2 linked regions of the Caldalkalibacillus thermarum genome follow. The protein of the gene in region 1 binds, or shares a complex with, the protein of each later gene. Links are inferred from orthologs where the notes say so. Each region holds a gene or a part of one and is shown in the gene's direction. Other genes may lie near its edges.

Region 1 (14,771 bases):
GATGAAACCTTCTTCAGAAATTAAGATGCATTTAAGAGTGTATCAAGAGAATCCAGAAGTGAATGCCGTCGTACACGCCCATCCTCCAGTGGCGACTTCATTTGCCATAGCGGGAATGAGTTTGGAAAAGCCGATTTCTCCGGAGGCCGTCGTGTTATTAGGGAAGGTGCCTGTGGCGTCATACGCAACACCAGGAACAGAAGAAGTGCCTGAGTCCATTGCACCATATTGTAAGGAATACAATGCGGTTCTCCTGGCCAACCATGGCGCCTTAACATGGGGAAGGGATATTTTTGAGGCTTACTACCGGATGGAGTCGCTGGAACATTACGCGCTGATGCTCATGTATTCCAACAATATCATCAACAGAGCCAATGAACTGAATTGTTCGCAAATTTCAGATCTGATCAACATTAGGGAAAGATTGGGCATCAAAACGGGCGGCGTCCCGCCCTGTAACCCTCCCGCAAAGGAAAGGCCTTATGCACATGATGAGCAAGGCCCGTCCACACCTTCAACACTGGCCAGTAAAGAAGAATGGATTGAAACCATTGTCAAAAAAGTGACAGAAAAAATACTGAAAACGTATTTGACCAGAAAGGGGGATATGCCTGGGGATGAACATGACGGAAAAGGATATTGAAATAATTGTGCAGTCCGTGTTGCATAACGTGGAATCGGCGCTGGGAAAAAGTGCTTCTGCTTCTCCGTCTGTTTCAGCTGGGTCTGTTGCCTCTGGTGAAGGCATCAAGCCAGTCCAATTCAAACAGGTGCCTGTTTCTCAACAGGAAACCGTAAAGAGCCCCAACAGAAACCGCAATTTAGGCGGAGCGGAGGAAAAATGGGGTGTTTTCAATCATATGGAAGATGCCATTGAAGCTAGTTACCGGGCGCAGATGGAGTTCGTTAAACATTTTCAGCTCAAAGATCGGGAAAAAATTATCACAGCTATCCGTGAAGCAGTTGTAAGGGAAAAAGAAGTATTAGCAAGAAAAGTGTACGAAGAAACGAAGATTGGCAGATATGAAGATAAAGTAGCCAAACATGAACTGGCCGCTTTGAAAACCCCGGGGACGGAAGATTTAAAGACAGAGGCTTTTTCCGGTGATAACGGATTAACCATTGTGGAGCGGGCGCCTTATGGATTAATTGGAGCGGTAACCCCCGTCACCAATCCAACCGAAACCATCATCAATAATGCCATTGGTATGCTGGCTGCGGGGAATGCTGTTGTCTTTAACGTGCATCCCTCATCCAAACGGTCTTGCGCTTATGCCGTACAGTTGATCAATAAGGCCATTACGGAAGCTGGCGGTCCTCACCATCTGGTCACGATGGTGAAGGAGCCAACTTTAGATACGCTGCAAACCCTAATTGACAGCCCAAAAGTCAAATTGCTGGTCGGTACAGGCGGACCAGGACTGGTGCAAACATTGTTAAAATCGGGGAAAAAAGCGATTGGGGCAGGGGCAGGCAATCCGCCGGTGATTGTGGATGATACGGCCGATCTTGAACATGCGGCCCGGTCGATTATTGAAGGTGCCGCTTTCGATAACAATCTGTTGTGTATAGCTGAAAAAGAAGTGTTTGTTCTGGAGTCGGTGGCCGATGACCTCATTTTCCACATGCTCAATCATGGCGCTTACATGCTCGGACAGCATGAAGTGGAACAAGTCATGGCTTTTGCCCTTGAAGAACAGGGGAACGAACAGAACAGGGGTTGCGGTTTCAATCCTCAACGACATTACCAGGTTTCTAAGGACTGGATTGGCCAAGATGCCCGTTTATTTCTGGAACACATCGGTGTTCAACCCCCGACAGAAGTCAAACTGCTCATTTGCGACGTTGAGTTTGACCATCCTTTTGTACAATTGGAGCAAATGATGCCTGTACTCCCGATTGTCCGGGTCAAAACGTTGGATGAAGCCATCGAGAAGGCTGTCATGGCAGAGCATGGAAACCGGCATACAGCGATTATGCATTCCAAAAATGTGGATCATCTCACGAAGTTTGCCAGAGCCATCCAAACGACCCTGTTTGTCAAAAATGCTTCATCTTTAGCTGGCGTCGGTTATGGTGGTGAAGGACATACCACCATGACCATTGCCGGACCGACTGGTGAAGGCGTTACCTCTGCCAAAACCTTCACCAGGGAAAGAAGGTGTGTGCTTGCTGAAGGTGGATTCCGCATCATAGGATAGGGGGAAAGCAATGAACAAAGCGATAGGATTTTTGGAAGTACAAGGTTTTAGTGTGGCGCTGGCTGTGATGGATAAAGCTTGTAAAGCAGCTGACATCACCATTGAAGGGATTGATTGCAACAATCCAGCATTAGGTGATCGCGCCCCGATCCCCGTTGTTGTACAAGTCAAATTCAGCGGAAAGGTGGATGAGGTGCAAACAGCACTGGAAGTGGCCAGACAAGAGGCAAGCCATTACATTGCCGAAAACGATATACTCACCCATCTGATTCCTTCAGCAATGGAAGATTTTCAAAAGTTGCTACCCATTGGGAAGGTCAACGTCAAATAACGGGCTTGTGAGGAGTGGGGATGGTGAATCTATCATTAGGCATCATTGAGGTCGAAGGATTGGTCACAGCGACAGCGTGCATGGATGCTATGGTTAAGTCAGCCTTTGTGAATGTGCATCACGTGGAACAAGTGGGCTCAGGATGGATCGCCATTATGATCACAGGTGACCTTGCCTCTGTACAAGCGGCTTTAGAACGGGGAGCCGAAGTGGCGCAATATTTTGGTGAAGTTGTGGCTGTACGTACCATTCCCAGACCTTACCAGGGCTTGGAACCGCTTATTACGCCTGTAGAAAAGGTGGAAACGCATGAGAAAGTATGAAGCTCTGGGGGTGATCGAAACCCAATATTTCACATGCGCAGTGGAACTGTTAGACCATATGTGTAAAACAGCAAATGTGGACTTTTTAGCCAGTGAGCGATATTTAGGAGGTGGACTCGTCACCGTTATCGTTGGCGGCGGGATTGCAGATGTCACCAGAGCCGTGGAAGCAGCTCAACAACTGGGTCAAAGACTAGGCAATGCGTTAAAAATGGCGCTGGTCATTACAAATCCCCATCCTGAAATATTAAAATTTATCCCTCCGGCGCAACAAGAACAAGTTAAGGGTCAACTTTCAACTGCAATAGAATCACAAGCCAAACAAGTGAAGGAGGACTGACCATGAACGAATCATTAGGATTCATTGAAACAAGAGGATTTACGGCAGCCATTGAGGCGGCTGATGCCATGCTGAAAGCCGCCAACGTGGAAATTGTCGGGAGTGAGAAGATTGGCTCCGGGCTGGTGTCAGTGATTGTCAAAGGGGATGTGGGTGCGGTTAAAGCGGCCACTGAAGTAGGGGCAGAGGCAGCAGGCCGGGTAGGGGAAGTTATCGCTGTCCATGTCATTCCGAGACCCCATGGAGATATCCAAAAATTATTGCCAACTGTGAAAGATGATGCAGTTTAAGTGAAAACACCACCTTTCTAATTTTCTAAGCATTAAGTTTATAAGGAAAGTTGATGAGGAGGCAATGAACATGAGTGGATCACTGGGTATTATTGAGACGAGAGGATTAACAGCAGCGATCGAAGCAGCTGATGCCATGTTGAAAGCCGCCAATGTGGAGATTGTTGGCAGTGAAAAAATCGGTTCTGGTCTTGTATCGGTCATTGTGCGCGGGGAAGTTGGTGCGGTCAAAGCTGCCACAGAAGTAGGCGCTGAAGCTGCCCAAAGAATCGGGGAGCTTGTTGCGGTTCACGTGATACCACGCCCCCATGCCGATGTGGAGAAAATATTACCCATCTTAAAATAAGCGGTGATGCAAAGTGAACAAGGTGAACCGTGAAGCGCTTGTGGAAGAGATCACGAAACTGGTGATAGCAGAACTCAAACATCATCATATGTTGCAAGATACAGCGTTACAAGGCAAACAATTGGCACCGTATGTACCGGTCAGTGTTTCAGCCAGGCATGTTCATCTGCAACAAGAGCATGTGGACATATTATTTGGCAAGGGATACCAACTGACGAAAGACCGGGATATTTCCCAACCCGGTCAATATGCCTGCCAGGAAACAGTCACCCTTATGGGTCCGGGAGGAAAAATCAGCAATGTCAGAGTATTAGGGCCCCTGCGAAAACAAACCCAAGTAGAAGTGGCCCGCAGTGATGCCAGGGTACTGGGGATTTCTCCGCCAGTCAGACACTCCGGAGATCTAAAAGGATCGGCTCCCATTGTGATTATCGGTCCCAAGGGTACCGTGCGTCTAAAGGAAGGGTGCATTATTGCTGATCGCCACATCCATATGACGCCGCAAGATGCCCAAGCGTACGGGGTGTATAACAGCCAAAAGGTCTCGGTATTGGTAGAAGGTGAAAAAGGCGGAATCATGAATCAAGTCACGATACGGGTGAGAGACGATTATGCTTTAGATATGCATATTGATACAGATGATGCCAATGCCTTTGGCTTAACGGGAAATGAATACGTCAAAATCATCCTCTAGAACTGGGGGTCCGTCACATGATCATTGGCAAGGTGATCAGCAAGGTGATTTCCACCAGAAAACATGAAGCTTTGCAAGGTTTTAAATTCCTCGTAATTCAGCCTTACTATGGAGGGAACAAGGAATACTTTGTCGCCGCTGATCATATTGGGGCCGGCGAAGGTGAGCTTGTTCTGGTTTCTATGGGACATGCCGCCCAGCATGCACTGCGGAAACATGCCCCGGTTGACGCCGTGGTGGTGGGCATTATTGACAACGAACCGGAGATAGGAACTGCCCGTTCAAGAAGCTCCCCAAAAAGTGCTGCACAGAGCTAAAAAATACGGGTTGACCCCACTTGGGAGGCGTTGGGCATGAAATTGGTTGTGATCGGTGGGGTAGCGGCAGGCATGTCTGCCGCTTCAAAATTAAAAAGGGTAAACAAAGAGGCACAAGTAGTCGTCTATGAAAAAGGCCGATTTTTATCCTACGGTGCCTGTGGGCTGCCATACTATGTTTCGGGCGAAAATGATGATTATACCAAAATGATCGCCCGTACCAAAGAACAGTTTGAACAGATGGGCATAGAGGTTTTTCTCCAACATGAAGTGGTGAAGGTTGTACCGGACAAAAAGCAGGTGTTGGTCAAAGACCACAAGGCCCACAAGCTGTTTATTGATACGTATGATAAGCTGATGATCGCCACAGGGACCGTACCGATTGTCCCTCCCCTGCCTGGTGTGAAACTTGGCAATATCCATGTCCTTAAAACACTGGAAGATGGCATTCGCTTAAAAGAACTGACTGAAACAGCAGAAATCAGGGATGTGGTGATTGTAGGCGGGGGATATATCGGCATAGAAATGGCGGAAGCGATGGTCCGGCAAGGCAAAACAGTCAGAGTGATTGAACGCGCTGAGCGCATCCTGCAAACGTTTGATCAGGAAATCACCCAAATCGCCGAAGAAGAGCTCCATAAACAGGGGGTTCAGCTTCACCTGGGGGAAAAGGTGGAACGCTTTATTGGCCGGGAGAAAGTGGAAGCCGTTCAAACTGACCTGGGCACCTATCCGGCCGATCTCGTCGTGTTGTCCGTTGGCGTTAAGCCTGCCACCCAATTTTTAGAGGGTTCCGGTATTCAACTGGCAGCAAACGGCGCGGTGGTCATTGACCGCGAAATGAGAACAAATGTCAAGGATATTTATGCAGCAGGCGACTGTGCCCTGGTGTACAACAAAGTGAAAGAAGAAAATGACTACATTCCCCTTGGCACCAATGCCAACAAATGCGGACGCATTGCCGGGGCCAATATGGCCGGAAAGCATATGAAGTATATTGGAACATTAGGGAGCGCTGCGATTAAAGTTTTCGACCTTGAACTGGCCCGAACCGGGATGTCTGAAACTGAGGCCAAAAACTTAGCCATGGAATATACCACCGTGTTTATTAAAAGTACGGACCACCCGGCTTATTATCCGGATCAGACGCCGATCTGGATTAAACTGATTTGCGAAAGACGAACAAGGAGAATTTTAGGTGCCCAAGCCATTGGCAACAAGGGTGTGGTGCTCAGAATTGATATTTTTGCTGTGGCCATCCATAACAAGATGAGTGCAGACGAACTGGGCATGACGGATTTATGTTATGCCCCTCCTTTTGCCGGTGTGTGGGATGCGGTTCATATTGCTTGCAATGCGGTGAAATGAAGGAAAGCTTTTTGACGTGCAATCTGGTACAATGGTGGGTGGAAGAATGAAAAAAATTTTGACTTTACAAGAAGCGGTGGCTGATGTCCAAGATGGAGATACAGTGGCCTTAGGCGGCAATGTCCTTCATCGGGCGCCTATGGCTTTTGTGCGGGAAATGGCTAGACAAAAGAAAAAAGAATTAAAACTTGTTAAAACAGCAGGGGCCCACGATATCGATTTGTTGTGTGCCCTGGATTGTGTCCAATCCGTTGAAGCAGGTTTCGTCAGCTATGAAACGAAATACGGTTTGGCTCCCCATTACCGGAAGGCGGTTGAAAGCGGCAAAGTGACCGTCAATGAACATGCTTGTTATACGGTGATTTGCGCCCTGAGAGCGGCCGCCATGAACGTGCCCTTTATGCCTGTTAAGGGTTTATGTGCAGGAGATTTGTTGGTGAAGAATGACTATTTTGTCGTTGTTGAGGATCCCTTCGGCGGGGAACCGGTCACATTGGTCAAGGCGATTGTTCCTGATGTGGCCATTATTCATGTGCATGAGTGCGACCAACATGGAAACGCCAGAATTTATGGGCCCAGGTTTGAAGATGTGCTTATGACCCGTGCGGCAAAAAAAGTGATTCTGACGACGGAACAGATTGTTCCGCGCAGCAGAATGAAACTTCAGGCAGAGTATATTGACATTCCGGGGTTTTTGGTTGACGCCATTGTGCATGTGCCCCAAGGGGCCAGCCCCTGCTCCTGTTATAAAAAGTATGATATCGATGATCAAGCGCTTAGGTCTTACTTGGCTATGCAAAACAGGGACGAGATCGAATCCTACCTCAAACGTTACGAGCGGAAAGATTACGCTGGGGAAAGGATGGCCGTGTGGGTATGAGAACATCCTATAGCGTCAGCGATATTATGACTTGTGCCCTGGCCAGGATGCTCAAGGATGGTGAGACTGTATTTCATGGGGTATCGTCCCATCTGCCGATGGTGGCCATACAGCTGGCCAAACATATGCAGGCGCCCAATCTGGTTCATTTAAACATTCCTGGAGGGGTTAATCCTTCCTCACTCAAGAAAGCATCCTACTCATCAGCGGGTGCAGACTTAGTGACAGGTGCAGAAGCTTATTTTCCCCTAGACGAGGTATTTGATCTGTCTATGAGGGGAAAACTTGACGTGGCATTTTTGGGGGGCGTTCAATTTGATGTGCACGGCAATGTCAACGCTTCTGTGATTGGGGATTATAGGCAACCCAAAGTGCGCCTGCCGGGCGGGGCAGGAAGCGCTGTGCTGATACCAACAGCCAAAAAAATTATTCTTTGGAGAACGAAGCATGACAAGCGAACTTTCGTTGAAAGGGTCGATTTTGTCACAACACGAGGCAACTTATGGAAAATCGTCACCCCTCTGTGTATCTTCGAATTCCGTCATGGAAAGCTTCACTTGGACAGCATCCATCCTACTTCCAGCTTGGAAGAAGTCAGAGCAAACACCGGCTTTGAACTGCTCTACGATGAAATCAAATACACCCCACCGCCTTCCAAACGAGAGCTGGACGTCTTAAAGAAAATAGATCCATACGAATATCGGGCCCTTGAATTTCAGCTGAACCGGTAAGCGCGTGCTTCATGTTACACTTTGTGATGGGTGAAGGGTTCTAACCCAGGGGGCACCAGGCGGAAAATGGCACTTGTGTTCGCCTCTGCTTTTTGTTAAAATGACCTTATGCGAGCAGAAAGCAGCATGTTTTTTGCTCCTTGTTCCCGTTTGGGGACCGTGAGTCCAGAAGGAGGTGAATGTGGATGCGCGCCTATGAATTGATGTACATCGTACGCCCTGATTTGGATGAGGAATCCACAAAAGCCGTTATTGAACGTTTTCAAAACGTGATTAAGGATAACGGCGGTGAAGTAGAAAAAGTAGATGAAATGGGGAAACGTCGGTTGGCCTATGAAATTGAAGGCTACAATGATGGGTACTATGTGGTCGTTAATTTCAAGTCCAACCCTGACCTTGTTGCTGAACTGGAGCGTCAATTGCGTTTGAACGATAACGTCATCCGCCACCTGGTGGTCAGAGAGGACGAGTAATTCGTATTTTTGGGGGAGGGGATCTCATGTTAAATCGGATCATTCTCATTGGACGTCTGACCCGGGATCCTGAACTGCGCTACACGCCGAACGGGGTCGCCGTGACCACCTTTACCCTTGCTGTGGACCGGCCGTTCACCAACCAGCAAGGGGAACGGGAAGCAGACTTTATCAACATTGTCACCTGGCGCGGATTGGCTGAAACATGTGCCAATTACCTCAAAAAAGGGCGCCTGACTGCTGTAGAAGGCCGTTTGCAAATCCGCAATTATGAGAATAACGAAGGCCGGCGGGTTTATGTTACCGAAGTGGTGGCGGATAACGTGCGCTTTCTTGAATCGCCCCGTGAAGGCATGCGTTCAGGCATGGGGACAGGCGGCCAGAATGAGACCCGGTTTGATGATGATCCCTTCGCCAATGACGCAGAACCGATTGACATCTCCGAAGACGATCTTCCATTCTAAAACTGTTCGCTTGAAGGAGGGAGTACGATGGCTCGCAAAGGTCGCGCCAAGCGCCGTAAAGTGTGCTATTTTACGGTGAACAAAATTGAAAAGATCGACTACAAAGACGTTGATCTGTTGAAGAAGTTTATCAGTGAGCGCGGTAAAATTTTGCCTCGCCGTGTCACCGGCACTTCATCCAAGTATCAGCGTCAATTAACCAGAGCGATCAAACGTGCCCGTCAAATGGCGCTGTTGCCCTATACCATTGATTAATGTGCATGATATGAAAGCTGTGCTAACGACAGGAACCCCGCCTTGTTCAGGCAGAGGGTTCCTGATTTTTTTGCCTTCACTTGACGTTTCCATTATAATTGAAAAAGCTATGCTCTGTATGTAAAAGTTTGATGATCAGGATGTGTATACGTTTGCTTGATCGTGTTGATTAAAGCCATAAGCTGAGCTGGTTAGGAGTGAAGTGCATGCAATCAAGTTCAGACACACAGCGGTTAGTACAAGGGGCCTTGATGGCTGCCTTATATCTGGTTCTGTTTCTGATTACCGTTTATGTTCCCTTTTTAGGTTTAATCGGTTTATTCTTTTTGCCCTTACCTTTTATTGTTCATCACTTGCGTTTTGGTTTGAAAAGCGCAGCTTTGGTGGGCGGTGTCTGTCTGTTTCTTTCCCCCCTCCTGGCCCCCTTGCCGGCTGTTTTTGTTACCCTTCTTGCTGTTTCGGTCGGTCTGGTGATGGGGTATTATTATGGTGAAAAAAAAGCCCCATTTTTGCCTTTGTTGGCAGGAATGTTAACCTATCTTGCCAATTACGTGTTGGCCTTTCTGTTTACTTATTTGGTCTTAAATTTGAACATGATTGACGTTTTCCAGCAGATGATGGAAGATGCCTTAATTATGACGGAACAAACCGCAGCTTTCCTTCCTGTTCCAGGTGATGAGAATGCACTGGACGTTTTCCAAGAGATGGTTGACTTCATGGTTTACATCTTTCCCGGTTTGTTGATTTTATCTTCCATGCTGATGGCAGGTATTAACCATGCGGCAGCCAGACCCATTTTGTCCCGGATCGGCTTTGACATCCAGTCCTTGCCCCCTTTTCGTCAATGGAACTTGCCCAAATCAATTTTGTTTTATTATCTGGTCGTCCTCATATTGATCCTGTTGCAGGCGGTCGAAGAAGGCAGCACATGGTTTATGCTGGTGGTCAATCTGCACCTTATTCTGGAAATCTTGCTTTTGCTGCAGGGACTGACCTTTGTGGCTCATTTTGCTTATGTCAAAAATATCGGACGCATATTGGTTATCTTGGCTGTCATACTGTCCTTTATCCCCCTCTTTTCCAGCATCATCCGCATTGTGGGCATCATTGATTTGGGGTTTGGTTTAAAGGAACGCCTCCAAAAAGCAGACTAGGGAGCTGAGATAATGCCAAGGTTCCTTTATCTCTATTTAAGAGGGTATCATCGCTATGCCCTTCCTGTTTTAACCGTGCTGGTCCTTGTCGTTTTGGCCTGGTATGCCTGGTACTGGGCAGTGGCCGGTTTTGTGGCTCTCGGCTTGATTCTGTATGTCATGTATAAAAAGGAGCAGGCCTTTGCCAAGGAGTTTGAAACTTATATCACCACCTTGCGCCACCGGGTCAAAAAGGTGGGAGAAGATGTTATATCCGAATTGCCCATTGGCATCCTGCTTTATGATGAAGAACAAACCATACAATGGCATAATCGGTATATATTAAAATTGTTTGCTGAGGCAGACACATTGGTGGGGACAAAACTGGAAGAGCTGTCTCCCTCTTTGGCGGAATGGCTGAAGAAAGAGGAACGGGAAGGCACGATCCGCTTTAATGAGTTAAGCTTGGATATTATCAGTTATCCTGAGGAACGCTTGCTTTATGTGATAGACAACACCGGGTATCATGAATTAAAGAAAAAGCACCGCCAGGAACAGGTGGTCTTTTTAAACATCCATCTTGATAATTTGGACGAAGTGACTCAGGGCCTTGATGAACAGCGCCGCTCGCTGTTGGTCGGCCGGGTGACCAACACGATCAGCCGTTGGGCCAGCGAACACGGCATTTTTTTAAAACGGACAGCGTCAGACAAATTCTTCGGGGTCATGGATGAGCAAACATTAAGGGAAATTGAAGAGACGAAGTTTGATATATTGGATCGCGTCCGTGAGTTAACCAGGCACAACAAGATTCCTGTGACCTTAAGCATCGGAGTGGGAGCTGGAAACTCCTCTCTCACAGAACTGGGGGATTTAGCCCAGTCCAGCTTGGATTTGGCTTTGGGCCGGGGAGGGGACCAAGCGGCTGTGAAGCGTTATCCAGATAAAGTTACGTTTTACGGAGGCAAGTCCAATGCGGTAGAAAAGCGAACCCGCGTCAGAGCCCGGGTGATCTCCCATGCTTTGCGGGATATGATCAAAGAAAGCGACAAGGTTTTTATCATGGGACACCGTGATCCGGATATGGATGCCGTCGGTGCGGCCATTGGAATGTTGAAAGCCGCGCAGGTCAATGAGCGGGAAGGCTACATCGTGCTTGATCAGGAAGAAGAGTATCCCAGCATTAGCCGCTTGATGGAGGAAATTAACAAGGAAAAGGATTTGAAAGAACATTTGCTTTCTCCACATGAGGCGGTAGAATTAATTTCAGACAAGAGCCTGTTAATTATAGTGGATGTGCATAAGCCCTCTCTGGTGCTGGAGCCGCGCCTGTTGGACCGCTTTGAACGTAAAGTGGTGATTGACCACCACCGGCGGGGAGAAGCTTTTATCGAAGAGCCCTTGTTGGTCTATATCGAGCCTTATGCTTCATCGACCAGTGAGCTGGTGACGGAACTCCTGGAGTACCAGAGTGATCATATCGAGATGAGCCGGCTGGAGGCGACCGTCATGCTGGCCGGCATTGTAGTAGACACGAATAACTTCTCCATGCGCACCGGTTCCCGCACCTTTGATGCTGCAGCCTACTTAAGGCGTCATGGCGCAGATCCTATCCTGGTTCAAAAGCTGTTGAAAGAAGAGAAAGAGCAGTTTATCAAGCGCAGCCGCATTGTCGAGCAGGCTGAAATCTACCGCGGCAAGATCGCCATTGCTGTTGCCGAAGCGGATGAACGTTACGGCCAGGTGCTATTGGCTCAAGCCGCCGATACCTTGCTTACTCTGGATGATGTGGTGGCTTCCTTTGTCTTGAGCAAACGGGAGGATGGCCAAGTGGTGATCAGCGCCCGCTCCTTAGGGGAAATCAATGTGCAGGTGATCATGGAAAAAATGCACGGGGGCGGCCACTTGACCAATGCCGCCACCCAACTGGAAGATATCAGCGTTGAGGATGCGGTACAATGGTTAAAAGAGGTTATTGATGACTATTTGGAAGGGGGAAGGGAAACATGAAGGTGATCTTGCAACAGGACGTGAAAGGAGTTGGCAAAAAAGGGGAAGTGAAAGAAGTTTCCGATGGCTATGCCCGCAACTATCTGCTTAAACAAAACCTGGCTGTGGAAGCGACTCCGGGCAACATGAAGGCGCTCATGAAAAAGAAACAGAGTGAGCAGAAAAAGGCGGAGGAAGAACTGCGTCAGGCCAAGGAGCTTGCGGCCAAGCTGGAACAGGAAACAGTGACCTTGACGGCCAAAGCAGGTGAAGGAGGCAAGCTCTTCGGCTCTATTACCAACAAGCAGATTGCCGACCAGCTGAAAAAAATGAATTACAAGATTGAGAAGCGCAAAATTGTGCTGGATGAACCGATTCGCTCCCTGGGTGTGACCCATGTTCCTGTCAAACTCCATCCTGAGGTGACGGCCACGTTGAAAGTACACGTGGTTGAGCAGTCATGAGCGACCTTTTTTTGGACCGTACGCCCCCCCATAACCTGGAAGCTGAGCAGGCTGTCTTGGGGGCTGTTTTTCTGGATAAAGATGCTTTATGGCGGGCCTTGGAAATGGTTCGTCCCGACGATTTCTACAAAACCAGCCACCAGCGTATTTTTCAAGTGATGATGGATCTGTCGGAAGACTCCCAGCCGGTGGACCTGGTCACGGTCACGGCTGAGCTGAACGACCGCAAATGGCTGGAAGAAGTGGGCGGGGTCAGTTATTTGAGTGATTTGGCCAACTCGGTTCCCACTGCGGCCAATGTGGAATACTATGCCCAAATCATCAAAGAAAAAGCGATCCTGCGCCGCCTGATCAAAACCGCGACTCAAATTGTGACGAACGGGTATACCTCCCAGGATGATGTGGAAGAAATCTTAAGCGAGGCGGAGAAGAGCATTCTCCAGATCAGGGACGAACGGACGACGGACGGGTTTGTGCATATTAAAGATGTGTTGATGGAGACCTATGAGCAGATTGAAAAGCTCCACAATACGAAAAGCGACATTACCGGCATTCCGTCCGGTTACCGGGACTTGGACCGCTTAACATCGGGTTTTCAGCGTTCAGACCTGGTGATTGTGGCGGCCCGTCCTTCCGTAGGTAAAACGGCATTTGCCCTGAACATCGCCCAAAATGTAGCTGTCCGGGCAGGCGAAACGGTGGCCATCTTTTCCCTGGAAATGTCGGCTTCCCAATTGGTGCAGCGCATGCTGTGTGCGGAAGGGAATATTGATGCCAACCGCATGCGCACGGGGGCGTTTAAGGAGGAAGATTGGGAAAAACTGACCATGGCCATCGCCAGCTTATCCAAGGCCAAAATCTATATTGATGATACGCCGGGCATCAATGTCAACCAGATTAGGGCCAAGTGCCGCCGCTTAAAGGCTGAAGAAGGGCTGGGCATCATTCTGATCGACTACCTGCAACTGATTCAGGGCAACAACCGGGAAAGCCGCCAGCAGGAAATTTCCGCGATTTCCCGTTCTCTGAAAGCCATGGCCCGGGAATTAGATTGCACTGTTATCGCTTTGTCCCAGCTCAGCCGGGCGGTGGAACAGCGGCAAGATAAACGCCCGATGTTATCCGATTTGCGTGAATCAGGCTCCATCGAACAGGATGCTGATATTGTCGCTTTCTTATACCGGGAAGATTATTATGACCAGGATACGGAAAACAAGAACATTATCGAGATTATTATTGCCAAGCAGCGCAACGGCCCGGTGGGCAAAGTGGAATTGGCCTTTTTAAAAGAATACAATAAATTTGTCAACCTCAGTAAACATGATGAATCTTTGGCCCCGGGAGCCTAGTCATACAGAGATATATTCCGAACAAAACTTTAATTTACACTATAAATGTTCGTTAGTTGATTGAATCTGCCCGGAGACAATGCTACACTAGAGGAGGATGACTAACAGGTTTATCATTTGGCTATGCGACCAATAAGCTGATCAGCCTGGCCAAAAGATGGCCTGATGTTTTGATGCGGAGGTGTTTCCCGTGCCAAGTGTAGTGGTGGTAGGCACCCAGTGGGGAGATGAGGGAAAAGGAAAGATTACCGATTACTTATCTGAAAAAGCGGAAGTAATCGCCCGTTATCAAGGGGGCAATAATGCTGGCCATACCATTGTGTTTGGGGGCAAGAAATATAAATTGCATCTCATTCCATCGGGGATTTTCTATGAAAATAAAATATGTGTGATTGGCAATGGCATGGTGATTGACCCTAAAGCCTTGGTGCAGGAGATTCAATACCTGCATGACCACGGTATTTCTACTGCCAATTTGCGCATCTCTAACCGTGCTCACGTGATTTTACCTTATCATCTGAAATTGGATGCAGTGGAAGAAGAGCGCAAAGGAGCAAACAAAATTGGCACCACCCGCAAGGGCATTGGGCCGGCGTATATGGATAAAGCAGCCCGGATTGGCATCCGCATGGCCGACCTGCTTGATCCGGAAGAGTTTAAATGCAAGCTGGAACATAATTTGGCGGAAAAAAACCGGCTGCTGGAAAAGGTGTACGGCACACAAGGCTTTGCTTTTAAGGACATTTACGATGAATATCTGGAGTATGCCAATTTTATCCGTCCTTATGTGGTTGATACGTCAGTCGTTTTAAACGATGCCTTG
Region 2 (14,738 bases), on another replicon or contig:
GCAGGAGAAGGTAGACCCCTATCTCCGACCGCTGTATGATGCGTTGTATGATGTGCTTGGCGTGGAGCAGGTTGCCAGGTATTTGGAAAGGGGAACGATTGAGATTGCCCCTTTAGCCTATATGCGCGGCAGAACCCTAGATGATTCCTTTGTCATTTTGGATGAAGCCCAAAATACAACTCCGGAACAAATGAAGATGTTTTTAACCCGGCTGGGTTTTGGCTCTAAAATGGTGATTACGGGTGACCGCACCCAAATTGATTTGCCCAAAGGAAAAAAATCTGGATTAATAGAAGCGGAGGGACTGTTGAGAAATGTTGAGGGGCTGAGCTTTATTTATCTTCAGCAGGCAGACGTCGTACGCCATCCTCTGGTTCAGCGGATTATTGAGGCTTATGACCAGCATGACCGCCGGTGATCCGTCTTGCAAGCTAAGGAGATGTTATTATGAAAAAACGTATCAATGTTGATGGTGATATCTCGCGTTGGGGGCGCTTTTGGAATAAATGGAAAGATCATGGGCTGGTGCGAACCGTCATATACGTCGCCTTGGGTCTCATTTTATACTTATTGATGATTGGCAATATTGCCCCCGATTTTGTAGACGTCCAAGTTGGCTCCAGGGCAGAGCAGGACATCATTTCACCGGTTACCGTTGTGGATGAAGAAGCTACGGAAAGGGCCAGGGAACGGGCTGCCCGTGAAGTGGCTCCTGTCTATATCCTGGACCCCTCCATCACCGAAAACCAGGTTGCCAACCTGGAGCGGGCTTTTGATGTGATTAAGGAAACTTTGACTAACGACAATTTATCCCGGGAAGAAAAGCGCCAGCAGCTTAAAGAGCGCATTCCATACGAATTGAGTGACGAGGCCTATGACATCTTCTTGAACCATTCTCTGGAGGAAATTGAAACCTTAAAGCAATTTACGCGTAGCATTGTCTACGAAATTATGTATGCCGGGGTGAAAACTGACACCCTCGAAGCTGCTTTGCAGGAAGTGAATAACTCCCTGATTTTATCCACCTTGGACAGCGATCTGCGCAAAGTATCGCAAGAGATGGCCAAAGCAAGCATTGTCCCTAACTATGTACTGGATCCTGAGGAAACAGAACGCTTGCGCCAAGAAGCCCGGGAGCAGGTGCGCCCCATTGAGATTCGTGAGGGCGAGATTATCGTGGCTGAAGGGGATATTGTCACCCAAGAGATTTACCGCAAGCTGGGCAAAGTGGGTTTGTTAAGCGAATCAGCCAATTTATACCCCTATCTGGGATTGGCTTTGTTTATCGGACTGATACTAGCTTTTATCGCCTGCTATATCCATTACAGTGATTTACCAATCAAGAAAGATAACACCCAATTTTTGATGTATATTGTCATTTTTATCTTAAACGTGGTGTTCTTAAAAGTGGTTAGCATCGGGCAAGTGCTGGACTATCATGGTATTGGTTTTATGGCGCCGGTCGCGTTTGCCACGATGTCTATGACCATGTTGCTGCATCAGCGTATCGCTTTGTTTAGCAGCTTTCTGTTTGGGTTGATTGCCGCCATTATTTTAAACGGTGAAACCACCCGTTATATGGATTTTACCTACGGGTTGGTGGCCATGTTCAGCGGAGCTGCCGGTGCCTTTTTCCTGGGAAATGCCACGCGCAAGACACGCATTTTACAGGCTGGATTTGTGGTATCTGTGGTGACAGTCTGTGCTGTGGTTACGATGATCATGTTAACCCAGTCACCGTTCGGCTGGTTAGATTTGGCCCAATATGTCGCCTACGGGCTGATGAGCGGCATTTTGGCTTCCGTTCTGACCATTGGCATCATGCCGTTCTTTGAAGCGGCTTTTGGCATTTTGTCACCGATGAAACTCATTGAATTGTCTAATCCCAACCAACCTCTCTTGCGTAAAATTTTGCTGGAAGCGCCGGGGACATATCATCACAGTGTGATGGTGGCCAATCTGGCTGAAGCCGCTGCCGAGGCAGTAGGGGCTAACGGCTTGTTGGCCAGAGTGGGTGCTTACTATCATGACGTGGGTAAAACCAAACGTCCCCACTTTTTCATTGAGAATCAATTCAACATGGATAATCCCCATGACAAAATCGCACCTCAACTGAGTGCCACCATTATTACCGCCCATACGAGGGACGGTGCTCAGATGTTAAGGGAGCACAAATTTCCCAAGGCGATTTGTGATATTGCCGAACAGCACCATGGGACGACTCTGCTTAAATATTTTTACCATAAAGCTAAAGAAGGGTCGGATTGTCAAGTCAATGAAAGTGATTTTCGCTATGACGGACCAAAAGCCCAGTTTAAAGAGTCAGCTATTGTGGGGATTGCCGACAGCGTGGAGGCAGCTGTGCGTTCATTATCCAAACCGACCCCCGAGCGGATTGAAAATATCGTCAGACAAATTATCAAGGATCGTTTGGAAGACGGACAATTTAATGAATGTGATTTGACCCTGAAGGAATTGGATACCATTGCCAAGGTGATTTGTGAAACATTGAAGGGTATTTTCCATTCCAGGATTGAGTATCCTGATGAAACGCTCAGAAAAGCACACCCTAAAGGAAGAGAGGATAAACAAGCACCAAAACTGCCAAAGGTGGAAAATCAATCATGATCAAGGTACAGATACAGGATAACCATGCTTTACTTGAGGAACAACATGTCCGTCTGTTGGAGGAGCTGATTGCAACAGCGGCCCGTATTCTTAACCTGGGTGAGGGAGAAGTCTCAGTTACTTTGGTGAACGATGAGGAAATCAGGGAATTAAACCGTCAATACAGGAACAAAGACCGGCCGACAGATGTCCTGTCCTTTCCCATGTATGAAGCAGAAGAATGGCCACACGTGCTTAAGACGGGTGAGTACCTGATGCTGGGTGACATCATTATTTCTGTGCCCCGCGCCCGGGCACAGGCCGAAGAACTGGGTCATTCGTTTGAACGGGAGCTGGGCTTTCTCCTCGTGCATGGCTTATTGCACCTTGTTGGTTATGACCATCAGGATGAAGAAAGTGCCCAGCGTATGTTTCAGAAACAAGAAGATATATTAAGTGCACATCGCTTATTCAGGTGAGGACCATGCCCCAGGCGAAGCAAACCAAAAGATTGTCCCAAAGCTTTAAATATGCCTTCCAGGGCATCGCCTATGTCTTAGCCAGCCAGCGGAATATGAAAATTCATTTCGCCGCAGCCGTCGTTATTTTGATCTTATCCTTCGGTTTAGATGTTTCTGCATCCCAGTTTATCTGGGTTATTTTTTCTATTTTTTTTGTATTATGCATGGAAACACTAAATACAGCCATAGAACGGACTGTGGATTTGGTGACGACGGACTACCATCCTTTAGCCAAGCTGGCCAAAGACATTGCAGCGGGAGTGGTCTTGTTTGCTACTCTGTTTGCTGTGGTAACGGGACTGGTTGTCTTTACTGAGCCTTTATTGTCTATAGCAGAGATTCAACTGCCCTTCCCCATTGAGCATATGATCATCGTACTGATATTATGCTTTCTGGCTGCTGTGTTTCTCTTCAGCATTGGGCAAGGCAGGAGAAAAGTAAGAAAGGCAGGGAAAAAAGATGGATAAAGGCCAATTGATTGCCCAAGCTAGAGCTGCCCGCCAAAAGGCTTATGCTCCTTATTCAGGATTTCCAGTTGGAGCAGCGCTGCTTACGGCTTCTGGAAAAGTAGTATGGGGTTGCAATATTGAAAACGCATCGTATGGCTTAACCAATTGCGCTGAGCGCACAGCTGTCTTTAAGGCGGTTTCAGAAGCCGAAAAGGAGGCAGACCGCACATTTCTAGCTATTGCTGTGATTGCTGACACCGATCGCCCCGTTGCCCCGTGCGGAGCCTGCCGCCAGGTGTTGGCTGAATTTTGTAAGCCGGATATGCCGGTCTATCTTGCCAATGTTAAAGGTGAACAGCTGGAGACAACAGTGGGGGAACTGCTCCCCAATTATTTCAGCCAACTTGATCTTCAAAAGAAATAGAAAGGAGGATGGTCAGCCTATGAGTGAAGGTACTTTTCGTTCTGGATTTGTGGCTCTGATTGGCCGTCCCAATGTGGGCAAATCGACGCTGATGAATCAAATCATTGGTCATAAAGTGGCCATTATGTCTGACAAACCCCAAACCACCCGCAATAAGATTCAGGGCATTTATACTTCGGCCGAAGGGCAAATTATTTTTGTGGATACCCCTGGCATTCACAAGCCCAGAACCAAACTGGGTGATTACATGGTTAACGTCGCCCAGAACACCTTGAGAGAAGTCGATCTGATTCTGTTTCTGGTCGATGCCAAAGAGGGCTTAGGACCTGGGGATCAATGGATTATCAATCACCTTAAAGATGTCAGCACACCTGTTTTTCTGGTTATTAATAAAATTGATCTGGTTCATCCCGATGAGCTTTTACCATTGATTACCCGTTACGTAGAACTATATGATTTTAAAGAGGTCATTCCTGTTTCTGCTTTGCAAGGCAACAATGTGAGCCGTCTGATGGAACAAATTTTCCGCTATTTGCCCGAGGGGCCGCAATATTATCCTAGTGATCAGGTGACGGACCATCCTGAGCGGTTTATCGTTGCCGAATTAATCCGGGAAAAGGTGCTCCAACTCACCCATGAGGAAATACCCCATTCCATTGCTGTCGATATTGAAGAAATGAAGCAGCGGGACGGCAGGGGCACGGTGTTCATCTCGGCTGTGATCTACACTGAACGGGATTCGCAGAAAAAAATTGTGATCGGCAAACAGGGACGGATGTTAAAAGAGATTGGTACCCGGGCCAGACAAGAGATCGAAGCCTTATTAGGAAGCAAAATTTATCTTGATCTATGGGTTAAAGTGAAGAAGGATTGGCGCAACAAGATGAGTCAGCTGCGTCTGTTTGGTTACCATGAACGGGAATACTCATAAGGAATATGAATTGTTAATGATTTCATGGCATAGGGGAATACGGGTGAGTTATGCTAAGGGTAGCAGGGGGTTTTTGTGTTAAGCAAGGATCGACAGAAGAGAGGAGAGCACTGCCATGCGCCAATTTTCCTGGAACGTCTTTGCGGCTACGGGCAATATTGAAGCTTATCTTTTGTATAAGGAATATGAACTGTTCAACAAAAGGCAAGACCAAAACAGCAAGCTTTTGCCAGAGGATAAGACAGACGAAGAAGCGAAACTGATGTGAGTACCTGTGCTCCAAACGGCAAGACAATGAGGGATGACCCCCGCTCATGACCAAAAAGCAGGTGGCAGACGATGCTGTTAAAAACGGAAGGCATTGTGATACGTTCCAAAGACTATGGTGAAGCAAACAAGATTATTACGTTATATACTAAAAATTATGGAAAACTCTCCTTAATGGCCAGAGGGGCGAAAAAACCAAAAAGTCGCCTCTCTTCTATTTCCCAGTTGTTTACCTACGGCCATTATTTATTTTTCCGCGGTTCTCCACGGACAATGGGAACGCTGTCTCAAGGTGAGCGTCTGGATTCCTTTAGGGGGTTGCGGCAAGATCTGGCCAAAACAGCCTATGCGGCTTATGTAGCGGAACTTGTTGACAAGCTGATAGACGAAGAAGAACAACCGCATAGTCTGTTCAGTTTGCTGTTAACCATCCTAAAATTTTTAGATGAAGGAAAAGACCCTGAGATTTTGGCCCGCTTATTTGAATTAAAAATATTGGTCATGGCCGGCTATAAACCAGAAGTGGACAGGTGTGTGGTTTGTCACAGCGTTAAAGGCCCTTTTGCGTTTAGCGTCAAGGAAGGAGGGTTTCTTTGCCAACGCTGCCATCACGCCGATCCACAAGCGCTTCGCCCCAAAGACAATACCCTTAAATTGATGCGGTTTTTGTATCATTTTGACCCTTCCCGTTTGGGTGAAATCAACGTAAAACCTGAAACAAAAGCTGAGCTGCGCCACGTGATGTGGCTGTTCATGGATCACCATACGCCGCTACGTCTTAAGTCCCGACACTTCCTGGAACAAATGGGTCAATTTTGGAAATAAATTGACATACCGATCAGAAATCAGTATGATATTTATCAGTAAAGTGGATTGAAAACATACATATGGAAGCCTGCGATGAAGGAAGTGGCGCTCCCGAGCATGGCCGGAAAAAGAGGATGGGTGAGGCGCCTGGCGATGCCTGGCAGTGCTTCCCATCAAGTAGGGTGGAACCGCGGGAAAACTCTCGTCCCTAGTCTTTTGGACTAGGTATGAGGGTTTTTATTTTGTTCATGATAGTGGAGGTGTGCGAGATGAATGTTCAAGACATGATTCTGACCTTGCAGCAATTTTGGGGCAAGCACAATTGCATCATTGCCCAGCCCTATGATGTGGAAAAGGGTGCGGGAACGATGAATCCCATGACTTTTTTGCGCTGCATCGGCCCTGAACCGTGGAATGTGGCCTATGTGGAACCCTCCAGACGGCCTGTAGACGGCCGCTACGGGGAGAATCCCAACCGTTTATATCAGCACCATCAATTTCAAGTGATTATGAAACCGTCTCCTGATCATATTCAAGAGCTATACCTGGATAGTTTAAAAGCCTTGGGCATCGAACCGGCCCAGCATGATATCCGCTTCGTGGAAGACAACTGGGAAGCCCCAACCCTGGCTGCTTCAGGCTTGGGCTGGGAAGTGTGGTTGGACGGAATGGAAATCACCCAGTTTACCTATTTTCAGCAAATCGGCGGACTGGAAGCGAAGCCCGTCTCAGTTGAAATCACCTATGGTCTCGAAAGGTTAGCTTCTTACCTTCAAGACAAGGAAAATGTGTTTGATCTGGAATGGGTGAATGGCATTACCTATCGGGACATTTTCCTGCAGCCGGAGTATGAGCATTCCAAATACACCTTTGAGCTGTCGGACAGCAAAGTCCTGTTCCAGTTATTTAACATTTATGAACAGGAAGCCAAACGGGCACTTGAGGAAAAATTAATTTTTCCTGCTTATGATTATGTATTGAAATGTTCCCATACTTTTAACCAGCTGGATGCCAGAGGAGCCATCAGTGTGACCGAGCGGACCGGTTATATCGGGCGAGTGAGGCAGCTGGCCAGAGCGTGTGCCAAAGCTTATTATGCTGAGCGGGAACGCCTCGGCTTTCCTTTGTTAAAAGCTGAAGAGGACAAGGGGGATTTAGCATGAGCCAACAAGATGTGTTGCTAGAAATCGGACTGGAGGAGATTCCGGCCCGCTTTGTTGAAGAAGCAAGGCGACAATTAGAGGAACGTTTGTCGGAATGGTTTAACGAACAGCGCATTCCTTTCCGTGACAGCATGTCCTTCGCCACACCCCGCCGCTTAGCCGTACTGCTGAAGGGAGTTGCCGACAAACAGGAGGATCAAGTGGAAGTGGCCAAAGGTCCGGCCAAACAGATTGCCCTGGATGAACAAGGTAACTGGACCAAGGCAGCCCTCGGCTTCGCCCGTTCCCAAGGAGTTGAGCCGGAAGAACTTTATGTGGATACCTATAAAGGAACTGAGTATTTGTTTGTTAGAAAGCACATCAGCGGACAACCGACGAAAGAGTTGTTGCCGCTGATGAAACGCGTCATTGAAAGTATGACCTTTCCTAAAAATATGCGCTGGGGAAACCATGAGTTTACTTTTATACGCCCGATCCGGTGGATTGTGGCCATGTACGGCCAGGAAGTGATTCCCCTCGAGATCACCGGGGTCAAGAGCAGTAAACAGTCTCGGGGCCACCGGTTTTTAGCCGGTCAGGTCACCATTGAAGATCCTGCCCAGTACAGAGAAGTGATGAAGGCACACTATGTACTGGTAAATCCGGACGAAAGGAAAGCAACCATTTGCAAGCAGCTGCAGCGTTTGGAAGAAGAGCATGGCTGGCTGATTCCAATTGATCAAGATTTATTGGAAGAAGTCACCAATTTGGTTGAGTATCCAACGGCAATCTGGGGTACGTTTGATGAAGCTTTTCTAGACATTCCAGAAGATGTACTGATTACGTCCATGAAGGAACACCAGCGCTATTTTCCGGTGAAAAACAAGGAAGGCCGGCTCCTGCCATACTTTGTGACGGTTCGGAACGGACAAGCGGATACGGAAGGTATTGTGGTTAAGGGCAATGAGAAAGTGTTGAGGGCCCGCTTAGCCGATGCCCGCTTCTTCTATGAAGAAGATAAAAAATTGGAAATCTCGACCGCCCTGTCCCAACTGGAAAATGTTATCTTCCATGAGAAGCTGGGTTCCATAGGGGACAAAGTGCGGCGAGTCAAGACGCTGGCACTGGAAGTGGCAGCCATGTTAGAGTTTAAGGATCCGGTTAAAGCTAAAATCGGCCGGGCAGCAGATATCTGCAAATTTGATCTGGTCACTCAGATGGTCTATGAGTTTCCTGAATTGCAAGGGAAGATGGGAGAAGAGTATGCCAGACTTGCCGGTGAAGACGAACAAGTGGCTAAGGCCATTTTTGAGCACTATCTCCCACGCTCGAGCGGTGACCAACTTCCCCAAACCGATGTGGGTGCTGTTTTGGCCATAGCCGATAAGCTGGATTCTGTCGCCAGTTTCTTTGGTATTGGCATTGTTCCTTCCAGCTCCCAAGATCCCTATGGTTTGCGCCGCCAAGCGGCAGGCATCGTCTCCATTCTAGTCGATCGCAAATGGGCCCTGTCTTTGACAGCACTATTCGATTTGGCAGTCGGTATTTTGGAACAGCGCCAGCTTCTGGAACTTCCCCGGGACAAGGTGTTACAGGAGTTGTCTTCCTTCTTCAAGTTGCGGTTGAAGACCCGTATGCAAGAAGAAGGGTGGCGGTACGACATTGTTGAGGCGGTGTTGGAGGCGGATGACGACGCAGTCGTGGCTATGCTTGACAAAGTAAAAGCATTGTCTAGCGAAATGGAAAGAGAGACCTTTAAACCCAATGTTGAAGCGTTGACTAGAGTGACCAATATTGCCAAGAAGCTGGACCGGCCGCTCGAGGACGTCCAAACGGATTTGTTTGAGCAGGAAGAAGAGAGGGTGTTATATACCCGCTACTGCCAAGTGGAAGAACAAGTGAACCGCCTGGCCGAACAGGGAGATTGGCAAGGGGTGTTACAGGCCTTGTTTGAATTGAAAGATCCCATCGATCGTTATTTTGACCAGGTGCTGGTGATGGTGGAGGAAGACACGCTTCGCTACAACCGGCTCAATATGTTGGCTTCGATCGCCCGGTTGATTAATCGTTTTGCGGATTTTGGAAAATTGGTTTTTCCAACTCAAGCATAAGCTTCGGCTGGAAAATCAAAACCGGTTAGGCTTGTCCTAACCGGTTTTCAGCTCTTTTAAGATTTGCAGCATTTGTTCCAGATAAGTCCCTTGCAAAGGATCATCTTCATTTTCCCGCAGATGGAGAACAATAGGGGGAAGGTCATCACCCAATCGTTCGGCAAACTTCAATAGTTCTTGGATATGATCAGAACGGAAAGGAATGTTGTTGCTTCCTGGCGTGTCACCCCAGGACAGGCTGTCGCAAAGATGAATAAGCTGGACATGATCCCGGATCTCTTCATAAAACTCCAGCCAGTCTGCCGGTGCAGTTAAAATCTCTTCTTCAGTCGCTGCTGCAAATACACTGCGGGAACGTTTCATATACTGGAGCACGTTGGTTGAGATGCGTGCATGACCGGTGTGAAAGCACAAGCCAATCCCTGTTTTCTCCGCGATCTGTTTCAAATGGCGGGGAGTGCGCAAAGCAGGATATATTTTGGCTTGGCCTGGTTCAAAATAACAGGGGCCTCCCATAGGGACATTTTCAATCAACAGCTGGAGGTTATGCTTGTCAGCGACGGGTTTAATGAGTGCGCAGGTTTGGATAATGTTTTCCACCCACACTTCTTTGAAATCATACAGGGCTTTAAAATCGCCTGGCTTGGTTTCAAAGTACTCAAAAATCTCTCCCAATGCTACTGCTTTGGTTTCCAGAACAATAAACGGACGGGGATCTTGGAATGCTTGGGCCAGTGTATCCAAAAGACGGAACAGGTTTTCTAAGTCTACCGCTTGAAGTCCCAGATGAAACATTTGAGGCAGGCGAACGGCAACCGGGGTCACCTGGGTGATTTTCAGCATATCTTGTAGTTCATCGGTGGTATAATCCATATGTTTCAGCTCCAGTGTGACCCAGTGGATGCCTTTTTCGCGGATTTTCCGTAAGGCATGATAATCAAAGGGACTGAGGGCGCCCAGCTGCTCCTTAAATAACATGTCCATCACCTCTTTGTGGGGTTTCATCCTGTCCGGATAATATCCTGCGTTTGTATTATAGCTTAGTTTTACCTGGCTGTCTGAAACTAAGAATAGCAAGTGCTTTCTCAACATTGGTATAATTATTTATAATTACTATAGTTCAGGGAGGAAAGGACTTGAATCCTGCCTAGTGAACGGCTAGTATTATTTTTAGACGCAATGAAACCTGAAGGCGGATGATTTGATTTGGCCAAGAGTGAGCAGGGGTTGCCTGGAAAATAAAGGTGGTGAACAATCATAGAACTTACAGACCGTCAGGAAAAAATTATTCAGATTGTCAAAGATGAAGGCCCGATCACCGGGGAGAGCATCGCTGAAAAACTGAACGTGACCCGGGCCACGTTAAGGCCAGATTTAGCTATTTTGACCATGGCCGGGATTTTGGATGCCCGGCCCCGGGTTGGCTACTTTTACACAGGCAAAACGACGATGCAGGCGATTGGGGCAAGCATAAAAAATAAGAAAGTGAAAGATTATAAATCGATCCCTGTATTGGTCAAAGAAAACACATCCGTGTATGACGCCATATGCACCATGTTTTTGGAAGATGTAGGCACTCTGTTTGTGGTCAATGAGAACAATGACTTGGCCGGTGTGGTTTCCCGCAAAGACTTGTTGCGGACGGCCATCGGCAAGCATAATTTGGAGGACATTCCGGTCAGCATCATCATGACGCGCATGCCTAACATTATTTTAACCTATCCAGATGAAAGCTTGCATGAAGCAGCTTCAAAGCTGATCCGTTACCAGATTGATGCTCTGCCTGTGGTCAAACCGAAACAAAAGGCGGATAACAACCAGAAGGAGAACAAGTATGAAGTTGTAGGTCGCATCACTAAAACCACGATTACCCGAGCATATGTAGATTTAGGCAATGAGGAGCTATAGGGAGGTTATGATGAGTCAACGATCTGAAAAACCCAAAGTCTTTATTGTGTCAGACTCTGTAGGTGAGACAGCAGAACTAGTGACGAAAGCGGCCGCAAGCCAGTTTGACATGTCCCAAATTGAGTTGCGCCGCATTCCCTATGTGGATGACGTGGTGACCATTAACGAAGTGATCAGCATGGCCAAAGATACGGAATCCATTATTGTTTTTACCCTTGTGGTGCCTGAATTGAGGGAACATCTGCTCACTGAAGCGAAAAAGGCTAACATTAAGGCGATTGACATTATGGGCCCCATGATCGACGGATTGCAGCTCTTGTTTAAACAACCGCCCCGTTTCCGCCCAGGTATCATTCATCAACTGGATGAGGATTATTTCCGCAAAGTAGAGGCCATTGAATTTGCCGTTAAATATGATGACGGACGGGATCCCAGAGGATTGTTACGGGCAGATGTGATCTTGATCGGTGTCTCGCGCACATCCAAGACACCCCTTTCCATGTACCTGGCCCACAAACGGGTGAAAGCCGCCAATGTCCCCTTAGTGCCAGAGGTTGCTCCGCCCGAGGAATTATTTAAAGTGGATCCTGAAAAGTGTGTAGGTTTAACCATCATGCCTGAAAAGCTGATTGAAATTCGCTCGGAAAGGTTAAAAGCGTTGGGCTTGCAAGCTCAAGCCAGTTATGCTAACTTGGAGCGGATTAAAGCAGAGTTAGCCTATGCCCGGCAGGTGATGGATCAGATCGGCTGCCAAGTGATTGATGTTTCCAATAAAGCAGTGGAAGAAACGGCCAACATCATCCTTCAAAAATTGCGCAAGCCTTAAGAACCCTTGTGTTCTTCAGGCTTATTTTTTATAAATTTATCAAAAAGAAGGAATGTCAGCCGTTATGGAGAATAATAATGTGAAAGAGCAAGTGTGAAAACAAAAAATGAAAAAGTCAAGTTTTTTTTTAGGATAAGGTGGTTAAGATAATAAAAAAACAAAGTGTCAAGTTAAACTTTTCGACAGAATACGACAAAATTCGAATTATTAAAACATGTTTTTTGCGGAAGGAATTTTGATGTTTATGTAGAATAGGAAACTATGGCGAAAAATTGACAAGGTTACCGTTCTATTATGTATGGGGTTAAGGGTGTATGTATAAGCCAATCTCCGAAGTAACAATCCAGAACATTTTGCGGCAGGTTGATCTGGTTGAGTTAGCAGGTGAGTATGTCCAGCTTAAAAAAACCGGAAAGAATTTCATGGGTTTATGTCCCTTCCATTCAGAAAAAACACCTTCTTTTTCTGTTTCACCCGAAAAGCAAATATATCATTGTTTTGGATGTGGGGCGGGAGGCAACGCCATTACTTTTTTAATGGAAATTGAAGGTCTATCCTTTCTGGAAGCTGTCAGGAAGCTTGGGGAAAAAACAGGCATTCCTGTTCAAGCCGGTGATGACCTTCCAGTCCGGGATAAAGGCAAACAGGAAGAGAAAAAGTGGATGTTAACAGCCCACCGTTTGGTGGCACAACTGTATCATCATTTTCTGCTAGAGCGCAAGGAAGGTCAGGAAGCCCTCCATTACCTTAAACAAAGAGGCTTCCACGAGGAAACGATCAAGGTGTTTCAGATAGGTTATGCGCCGGATTCATGGGACTTTTTAACCCGCTTTTTGGCCAAACGCAATTTTCCTCTTCCGCTGATGGAGAAAGCTGGATTGTTAGTAAAAGAAGAAGGTGGTGATCGTTATTTTGACCGTTTTCGGGGGCGGGTGATGTTCCCTATCTGGGATAACCAGGGTCAAGTGGTCGGGTTTGGAGGACGCTTGATAGGAGAGGGTCACCCCAAATATTTAAATAGTCCGGAAACCCCTATTTTCCGCAAAAGCAGACAGCTGTTCAATTTTCATCGTGCCCGGCAGGAGATGCGCAAGCAGCAGACAGCAGTACTTTTTGAAGGGTACGGTGATGTTTTGTCCGCCTATCAAGCGGGTATATTATATGCGACAGCAACGCTGGGAACGGCCTTGTCCGAGGAGCAGGCGCGTATGTTGCGGCGCAATGCGGAAAAGGTGATCATTTGTTACGACGGAGATGAGGCTGGTATGAATGCTGCTGTCAAAGCGGCTGAGGAGCTCCATAAACAAGGGTGTTTGGTGAAAGTGGCTGTTGTGCCGGATGAGCAGGATCCAGATGAGTATATCCAAAAATATGGCAAAGAGGCGTTTCAACGCCATATCCTTGATGAAGCCCAGTCCTTGACCGCGTTCCAGCTAAACCGGTTGAAAAAAGGACGGCGGCTTGCAGATGATGTGGAGCGCTTGGCCTATATTCAGGATGCCTTGCGCGTCATCAGCCGCTTAAACCGGGCAGTGGAACGGGACCATTACTTGCGCCAGCTGGCCGAGGAATTCTCCCTGTCCCTTGATGCTTTAAAAAGGGAACAGTACAAATTGTATAAGCTAGAGCAGAGACAAAACGAACAGCGACAATCGCCCTTTGAAGGGGTACAAAAAGCAAGTGCCTTGCCTGCCGCGTCCAAGTTGCAACCAGCCTATGTTAACGCTGAACGCATGTTGCTTGCCTATATGCTGCACAGCGAAGAAATTGCCAAAGAAGTGGAAAAGGTTGTTGGCAGCCAATTTAACCAGGAAGAACATCAGCGGCTGGCCGCCTATCTATATGCTTTCTATGCAGAAGGCCATAAAGCTGATGTCCGTTTGTTTATATCAACCTTGGATGACCAAGAGCTGATCCGTCTGGCCGGCCAGCTCGCGGCCATGACGATAAATCCTGAACTATCCCCTAAACAATTGCAGGATTATGTTCAACAGATATTGAAATATCCATATCTTAAACAGATAGAGCAAAAAGAAAAGGAGAAGAACAAAGCGGAGCGGCAAGGCAATGTCATTGAAGCCGCCCGTATTGCAATGGAGATTATTGAAATGAAAAAACAGCTCAAGCACCTTTCAACTTTACATGATCCCCATACTTCATGGAAGGAGGGAGAATAATGGCGGACCAACAAATTGAACATCAAGATACTGATCTCACACTGGAGCAAGTAAAGGAACAACTGACAGAATTAGGGAAGAAGCGCGGCGTATTAACCTATAAAGAAATCATGGAACACCTTGCCCCATTTGATCAAGATGCTGACCAAATTGATGAGTTTTATGAATATCTGACCGAACAGGGGATTGAAGTGCTAAACGATGCCGAAGATGATGATGAACTTCCATTAGACATGGAAGATGATGATGAATATAAACTGGATGATGAACTTGTTCCACCCGGAATTAAAATCAATGATCCGGTACGTATGTATTTAAAAGAGATTGGGCGCGTTCCCCTGTTGTCTGCTGAAGAGGAAATCGAACTGGCCAAACGGATTGAACAAGGGGACGAAGAAGCCAAGCGGCGTCTGGCTGAAGCCAATTTGCGTCTGGTAGTCAGCATTGCCAAGCGTTATGTGGGACGCGGTATGTTGTTTTTGGATTTGATTCAAGAAGGAAACATGGGTTTAATTAAAGCTGTTGAAAAATTTGATTACCGCAAGGGGTACAAATTCAGCACTTATGC

The links.
Region 2: the proteins of dnaB (region 1) and dnaG are in contact, whole or in part, in a crystal structure (PDB 2R6A), measured with the Geobacillus stearothermophilus proteins. The link is inferred for Caldalkalibacillus thermarum from one-to-one orthologs. Residues at the interface, in WP_033016901.1 of Geobacillus stearothermophilus: Ser13, Glu15, Ala16, Gln18, Glu91, Leu92, Asp94, Ala95, Val96, Pro97, Thr98, Ala99, Ala100, Asn101, Tyr104, Tyr105, Ile108; in WP_049624496.1 of Geobacillus stearothermophilus: Lys456, Leu457, Leu458, Pro459, Ala460, Asn463, Ala464, Leu467, Leu535, Leu536, Ile537, Ala538, Gln544, Glu545, Asp548, Tyr549, His552.

The regions. Positions count from the first base shown.
Region 1 is NZ_BMKZ01000032.1:17,860-32,630, reverse strand. Bases 11,773-14,771 are described here. They hold dnaB (replicative DNA helicase), read left to right. Parts: upstream 11,773-12,595; coding sequence 12,596-13,948; downstream 13,949-14,771. Other genes in these bases: IEW48_RS12055 (adenylosuccinate synthase), read left to right, coding at 14,139-14,771; rplI (50S ribosomal protein L9), read left to right, coding at 12,153-12,599; IEW48_RS12070 (DHH family phosphoesterase), read left to right, coding at 11,773-12,156. In the rest of the region: IEW48_RS12150 (class II aldolase/adducin family protein), read left to right, coding at 1-643; IEW48_RS12145 (aldehyde dehydrogenase family protein), read left to right, coding at 618-2,201; IEW48_RS12140 (BMC domain-containing protein), read left to right, coding at 2,212-2,532; IEW48_RS12135 (BMC domain-containing protein), read left to right, coding at 2,556-2,855; IEW48_RS12130 (BMC domain-containing protein), read left to right, coding at 2,842-3,195; IEW48_RS12125 (BMC domain-containing protein), read left to right, coding at 3,198-3,485; IEW48_RS12120 (BMC domain-containing protein), read left to right, coding at 3,556-3,831; pduL (phosphate propanoyltransferase), read left to right, coding at 3,845-4,525; IEW48_RS12110 (EutN/CcmL family microcompartment protein), read left to right, coding at 4,543-4,842; IEW48_RS12105 (CoA-disulfide reductase), read left to right, coding at 4,879-6,210; IEW48_RS12100 (CoA transferase subunit A), read left to right, coding at 6,257-7,090; IEW48_RS12095 (CoA-transferase subunit beta), read left to right, coding at 7,087-7,821; rpsF (30S ribosomal protein S6), read left to right, coding at 8,007-8,294; ssb (single-stranded DNA-binding protein), read left to right, coding at 8,321-8,758; rpsR (30S ribosomal protein S18), read left to right, coding at 8,786-9,013; IEW48_RS12075 (YybS family protein), read left to right, coding at 9,220-10,167; and 2 more genes. UniProt on the Escherichia coli protein: The main replicative DNA helicase, it participates in initiation and elongation during chromosome replication. Travels ahead of the DNA replisome, separating dsDNA into templates for DNA synthesis.
Region 2 is NZ_BMKZ01000008.1:56,081-70,818, forward strand. The notes cover bases 11,773-14,738. They hold dnaG (DNA primase), read left to right. Parts: upstream 11,773-12,307; coding sequence 12,308-14,170; downstream 14,171-14,738. Other genes in these bases: IEW48_RS04840 (pyruvate, water dikinase regulatory protein), read left to right, coding at 11,773-11,993; rpoD (RNA polymerase sigma factor RpoD), read left to right, coding at 14,170-14,738. Outside these bases: IEW48_RS04780 (PhoH family protein), read left to right, coding at 1-418; IEW48_RS04785 (HD family phosphohydrolase), read left to right, coding at 448-2,628; rRNA maturation RNase YbeY, read left to right, coding at 2,625-3,086; IEW48_RS04795 (diacylglycerol kinase family protein), read left to right, coding at 3,092-3,595; IEW48_RS04800 (cytidine deaminase), read left to right, coding at 3,588-4,001; GTPase Era, read left to right, coding at 4,021-4,932; IEW48_RS04810 (YqzL family protein), read left to right, coding at 5,048-5,200; DNA repair protein RecO, read left to right, coding at 5,272-6,024; glyQ (glycine--tRNA ligase subunit alpha), read left to right, coding at 6,276-7,169; glyS (glycine--tRNA ligase subunit beta), read left to right, coding at 7,166-9,259; IEW48_RS04830 (IolE/MocC family protein), read right to left, coding at 9,296-10,237; transcriptional regulator CcpN, read left to right, coding at 10,517-11,167; more of IEW48_RS04840, read left to right, coding at 11,178-11,772. UniProt on the Escherichia coli protein: RNA polymerase that catalyzes the synthesis of short RNA molecules used as primers for DNA polymerase during DNA replication.